DNA from 2 places in the Bradyrhizobium sp. 604_D8_N2_3 genome. Region 1 is predicted to be linked to the other one. Evidence: riboswitches for the same ligand, from Rfam matches in the RefSeq annotation. Region 1 holds a riboswitch; the other holds the start of a gene.
The links. A riboswitch is a leader RNA that binds a small molecule or an ion and turns the genes downstream of it on or off. The one in region 1 is predicted to bind glycine.
Positions count from the first base shown of each region.

Region 2: another riboswitch for glycine. It lies ahead of AB7245_RS28360 (D-amino acid dehydrogenase); the one in region 1 lies ahead of gcvT (glycine cleavage system aminomethyltransferase GcvT).

Region 1 is NZ_JBPWPM010000001.1:6,062,309-6,065,489, forward strand. Features, by position in the region: gene alaS (alanine--tRNA ligase) at 1-1,138, opposite strand, end outside; glycine riboswitch at 1,372-1,460, shown strand; gene gcvT (glycine cleavage system aminomethyltransferase GcvT) at 1,604-2,752, shown strand; gene gcvH (glycine cleavage system protein GcvH) at 2,764-3,132, shown strand.
Region 2 is NZ_JBPWPM010000001.1:5,903,314-5,906,494, forward strand. Features, by position in the region: gene AB7245_RS28355 (M20/M25/M40 family metallo-hydrolase) at 1-1,013, shown strand, start outside; glycine riboswitch at 1,108-1,211, shown strand; glycine riboswitch at 1,215-1,329, shown strand; gene AB7245_RS28360 (D-amino acid dehydrogenase) at 1,397-2,698, shown strand; gene AB7245_RS28365 (ABC transporter permease) at 2,880-3,181, shown strand, end outside.

The DNA.
Region 1 (3,181 bases):
CTTTCTTCAGGGACGCGCTCTTCTCGTCGAGGATGGCAAGGCCGCGCACCAGCGTCTTGCGGAAGCGGGTCTCTTCCAGCCGCAGCGTCTCTTCGATCAAATTCTCCGCGCGCATCAGATCGGGATAGGCCTGGCCCATCTCACGCACCAGCGCCCAGACCAGGCGATGCATCAGCGGCTCTTTCGCACCCAGCAGCTGCGCATGGCGCATCGCGCGGCGCATGATCCGGCGCAGCACATAGCCGCGGCCCTCGTTCGAGGGCAGCACACCGTCTGCGACCAGGAAGGCGGAGGAACGCAGATGGTCGGCGATGACGCGGAACGAGGCCACGGTCTGCTCGTTCGGCCCGGCGCCGAGCGCTGACGACGTCGCATCGATCAGATGGCGGAACAGATCGGTCTCGAACACGCTGTCGACGCCCTGCATGATGCTGGCCATGCGCTCGAGGCCCATGCCGGTGTCGATCGAGGGACGCGGCAGATCCACGCGCTCCTCCTTCGTCACCTGCTCGTACTGCATGAACACCAGGTTCCAGAATTCGAGGAAGCGGTCGCCGTCCTCTTCCGGCGAGCCCGGAGGTCCGCCCCAGATGTGATCGCCGCGGTCGATGAATATCTCCGAGCACGGGCCGCACGGGCCGGTGTCGCCCATCGCCCAGAAATTGTCCGAGGTCGGGATGCGGATGATGCGGTCGTCGGAGAAGCCCGCGATCTTCTTCCACAGCCCAGCCGCCTCGTCGTCGGTGTGGTAGACGGTGACGAGCAGCTTGTCTTTCTTGAGCCCGAACTCCCGCGTGATCAGGGTCCAGGCCAGCTCGATCGCGCGCTCCTTGAAATAGTCGCCGAACGAGAAATTGCCGAGCATCTCGAAGAAGGTGAGATGGCGCGCGGTGTAGCCGACATTGTCGAGGTCGTTGTGCTTGCCGCCGGCGCGCACGCATTTCTGCGAGGTGGTGGCACGCTGATAGGGCCGCTTCTCGACGCCGGTGAAGACGTTCTTGAACTGCACCATGCCGGCATTGGTGAACATCAACGTCGGGTCGTTGCGCGGCACCAATGGCGAGGACGACACGATCTCGTGGCCGTTCTCGGCAAAGAAGTTCAGAAAGGTCGACCTGATCTCGTTGACGCCGCTCATGTTCATCCAATCGGGTGTGCTTGGACCCGCGATACGCCATCCAAACCGGGCATTTGGGCTGATATCTGCGCGTCAAAGCGCTTTTAGACAAGGCCAGCTGCGCTGTCCAGAAACTGTGCAAGGAGATCAGTGAGTTGCCGCAGGCGCGCAACCCCGTTTGCAATCCCGTTGAAAGCCGCCAGGTGCGCGTTGACAGGCTTGGCCGGCCTGTGGTCTGTACCCATCTGTATCGTACGGCCACGTCGGGAGAGACCGGCTTTGGTGCCGGCGCCGAAGGAGCAACCGCCCCGGAAACTCTCAGGCAAAAGGACCGCGTGGCTTTGACGACATCTGGAAAGAGGCGCCGACGGGCATAGCCCGGACGACGTCCGCCGACGGGATAATACTCTCAGGCACAGCGACAGATGGGGCTTCGACTGGTTGCTACCGGGGAATCGTCCCCGGGGAACCGCCGAGGGCCCCGTGATGCTTGCGCGCGACGACCAAGATTCCCTGAAACGTACGCCCCTTCACGGGCTTCATGTCTCCCTCTGCGGCAAGATGGTGCCGTTCGCGGGCTATGACATGCCCGTGCAGTACCCCGCGGGCGTCCTGAAGGAGCACCTCCATACCCGTTCCTCCGCCGGCCTGTTCGACGTCTCCCACATGGGCCAGCTCGCGCTTCGGCCGAAGTCGGGCAAGGTCGAGGACGCCGCCCGCGCGCTGGAACGGCTGGTGCCGCAGGATATCGTGGCGGTTGCCCCGGGACGGCAGCGCTATGCCCAGTTCACCAATCCGGACGGCGGGATTCTCGACGATCTGATGGTCGCCAATTTCGGCGATCACCTGTTCCTGGTCGTCAACGCCGCCTGCAAGGAAGGGGACGAGGCGCATCTGCGCGCGCATCTCTCGGATGACTGCATCATCGATTCGCTTCAAGACCGCGCGCTGATCGCGCTGCAGGGCCCGAAGGCGGAAGCCGCATTGGCGAAATTGTGTGCAGAGGCGCCCTCCATGAAGTTCATGGACGCCGGCCCGCACAAGGTTGCCGGTCTCGACTGCTTCGTCTCGCGCTCCGGCTACACCGGCGAGGACGGGTTCGAGATTTCGGTCCCCGCGGCCGATGCCGAGCGCCTCGCCAGGACGCTGCTGGACAATCCCGACGTGATGCCGATCGGCTTAGGGGCCCGCGACAGCCTGCGGCTGGAAGCCGGGCTCTGCCTCTACGGCCACGACATCGACACCGCCACCACGCCGGTCGAGGCCGCGCTGGAATGGTCGGTGCAGAAGAGCCGCCGCAGCGGCGGCGCCCGCGCCGGTGGCTTCCCCGGCACTGATGTGATCCTCGCTCATTTCGACAACGGCGCGAGCCGCCGCCGGGTCGGCCTGCGCACGGAAGGCCGCGCGCCGGTGCGCGAGGGCGCGCCGCTGTTTGCGGATGAAGCGGGCGGCGAGCCGATCGGAAAGGTCACCTCGGGCGGTTTCGGCCCGAGCCTGAACGCGCCCGTCGCGATGGGCTATGTGCCCATGGCATCGAGCGCGCTCGATACAAAACTCTTCGCCGAAGTGCGCGGCCAGCGGCTGCCGCTCACGGTCGCCGCCATGCCCTTCGTAAAAAACACCTACAAACGCTGAGGACTGAGAAAATGACCACGACGCTGTACTCCTCCGACCATGAATGGCTGGCCATCGACGGCGACGTCGCCACCGTCGGCATCACCGACTACGCGCAGTCGCAGCTCGGCGACGTCGTATTCGTCGAGTTGCCGAAGGTCGGCCGCAGCCTGAAGAAGGCGGAAGCCGCCGCCGTCGTGGAATCGGTGAAGGCCGCCTCCGACGTCTACGCGCCTGTCACCGGCGAAGTGCTCGAGACCAACGACGCGCTCGCCGCCGAACCGGCGTTGGTGAACTCCGACGCGCAAGGCAAGGCGTGGTTCTTCAAGATCAAGATTGCCGACAAGAGCGAGCTCGGCGGCCTCATGGATGAAGCCGCCTACAAGGCCCACACGGCGTGAAATGAAGCGAACTCTGACCTCATATTCGGTGTCATCACCCGCCTTGTGC
Region 2 (3,181 bases), 160 kb from region 1:
CAGCGCGGGATATGGCGATCATGGGTGCGACGATCGAACGCATCGGCGGTCGACAGGGCTTCGGCGGCGTGATCCGCGCGCGCTTCCCGCATCCGAAACAGGGCGAGCCGGGCATCCTGATCGCCGGCCACATGGATACCGTCCACCCGGTCGGCACCATCGAGAAGCTGAAATGGCGGCGCGATGGCAACAAGTGCTACGGCCCCGGCATCTACGACATGAAGGGCGGCAACTATCTCTCGCTGGAAGCGATCCGGCAGCTGGCACGCGCTTCCTTCACCACGCCGCTGCCGATCACCGTGCTGTTCACGCCCGACGAGGAAGTCGGCACGCCCTCGACGCGAGACATCATCGAGGCGGAAGCCGCGCGCAACAAATATGTGCTGGTGCCCGAACCGGGCCGCGCCGACAACGGTGTCACCACCGGACGTTACGCCATCGCGCGGTTCAATCTGGAAGCGACGGGCCGGCCGAGCCATGCCGGCGCGACATTGTCGGCCGGACGCTCGGCGATCCGCGAGATGGCGCGGCAGATCCTCGCCATCGACGCGATGACGACGGAGGACTGCACTTTCTCGGTCGGCGTCGTGCATGGCGGACAATGGGTCAATTGCGTTGCCACGACCGCCACCGGCGAGGCGCTGTCCATGGCCAAGCGCCAGGCCGATCTCGACCGCGGCGTCGAGCGGATGCTGGCGCTGTCGGGCACGTCCAATGATGTCACGTTCAAGGTGACGCGCGGCGTCACGCGCCCCGTATGGGAGCCCGATGCCGGCACCATGGCGCTGTATGAAAAGGCGCGCGGCATCGCCAAATCGCTCGGCACTGAGCTGCCGCATGCGAGCTCCGGCGGCGGCTCCGACGGCAACTTTACCGGCGCGATGGGCATCCCGACGCTCGACGGCCTCGGCGTGCGCGGCGGCAACGGCCACACGCTGGAGGAGTTCATCGAGGTCGAGAGCCTGGTTGAACGCGGGCGCCTGATGGCGGGCTTGCTGGCGACGCTCGACTGACAGCGCAGCCTTCGCACTGCACAATGCGTTGGCAGTCGCGGTTTAAATTTAGCCTTGTCCAAAAATGAGGCGCATCGTACTGCTCGATTGTCCACGCGACGATGCGGGAGAGATCGCAACGAGAGTTCAGGCTTTCGTTGCGGCGCCGACGGAGCAACCGCCCCGGAAACTCTCAGGCAAAAGGACCGTATCGTCAGGACGATCTGGAGAGAGGCGGCACGGCCAATGTGGTCGTGACGTCCACCGAAGGGGATAGTCCGGAGCTGACCTCGCCGAGGTCCGCGCCGGATCAAGCTCTCAGGTAACCGTGACAGATGGGGCGCCGCCAACGGCCTTTGGCCGGCGGTTAGCCGACTCTAACTCACGGGAGCCCCGAACCTGCCATGACCCATATCGCCATCATCGGCGCCGGCATCACCGGCGTAACGACCGCCTATGCCCTGCTCGAACGCGGATACAAGGTGACGGTGCTCGACAAGCACCGCTACGCCGCGATGGAGACGTCCTTCGCCAACGGCGGACAGCTCTCCGCCAGCAATGCCGAAGTGTGGAACAGCACCGCCACGATCCTGAAAGGCCTGCGCTGGATGTTCCGGCGCGATGCGCCGCTGCTGATGAACCCGCGGCCGAACTGGCACAAATATTCGTGGATGAGCGAGTTCGTCGCCAATATCGGCAACTACCGCGCCAACACGGTTCAGACCACGCGGCTCGCGATCGAAGCCCGCAAGCATCTGTTCGAGATCGCGGAGCGCGAAGGCATCGACTTCGATCTCGAACGCCGCGGCATCCTGCACATCTATCACGACAAGAGGGGTTTTGAATCCGGCCTGCAGGTCAATGCGCTGCTGAAGGAAGGCGGGCTCGATCGCCGCCCGGTGACGCCGGAGGAGATCCGCGCCATCGAGCCGACGCTGCGCAAGGACTATTTTGGCGGCTTCTACACGCCGTCGGATGCGACCGGCGATATCCACAAGTTCACGCGCGGACTTGCGGAAGCCTGCAAGCGGCGCGGCGCGACCTTTATCCACGAAGCCAACATCGATTCCATTGCCCAGGCAGGTGGCGGCTTTGTCATCGGCTGGGCTGATCTTTCGGCCAGTGATGCTGTCGCATCCGCGCGCGGCATGCTGAAGGCGGATGGCGTCGTGGTCTGCGCCGGTGTGGCCAGCCGCCACTTCGCCGCCCTCCTCGACGAGCGCGTCAACGTCTATCCGGTGAAGGGCTATTCGATCACCGTTCAGCTCGACACTGCCGCAAGCCGCAATGCGACGCCGACCGTGAGCCTGCTCGACGAAGCCGCCAAGATCGTCACCAGCCGGCTCGGCGCCGATCGTTTCCGCGTCGCAGGCACCGCCGAATTCAACGACTTCAACCGCGACATCCGCGCCGACCGCGTGCAGCCGCTGGTCGACTGGGTGCGCAGCAACTTCCCCGGCGTCGAAACGTCCAAGGTCGTGCCTTGGGCCGGGCTGCGGCCGATGATGCCGAACATGATGCCCGTGGTGCGCGCAGGACGGATGCCGGGCGTGTTCTTCAACACCGGTCACGGCCATCTCGGCTGGACCTTGTCGGCGGCGACCGCGCAGATGATTGCCGGGACCATCGACGGCTGGCGCGGGCTCAACGCACCGCCGACCGCACCCTCACTCAGGGTTGAGCGCGAGTTCCGCCATGCATCCTGAGTGGCCGATATCGGAGGCTCGGCGGCCTCTTGCGACCGCCCTGCCCTTGGCACACAATTTGCCCCGAAAGGTCGGCTTCTCCGGCCGGCTTTCCAGCCCGAGTGACAGGCGTGCATGATAGACAGAACCGATTCCACAGGGGCCTCTCGGCCCCACAAGTTCCGCAGCCGGAGATAGGTGCATGCTAGGTTATCTCATTCGCCGCGTTCTGGCCGCGGTGCCCGTGATGGGCGTCGTCGCGCTGTTCGTCTTCCTGCTGCTGCGGCTGACGCCGGGCGATCCCGCCGCCATTCTCGCCGGCGATAACGCCACGCCGGAACGGCTGGAACGCATCCGCGACTCGCTCGGCCTCAACGAACCGCTGATCGTGCAATTCATCACCTGGGTGAACAAGCTGCTGCACGGCGATCTCGGAACGTCGCTGATCTCCAACCTGCCAGTCATGAAGATGATCAGCCAGCGCGTCGAGCCGTCGATTTCGAT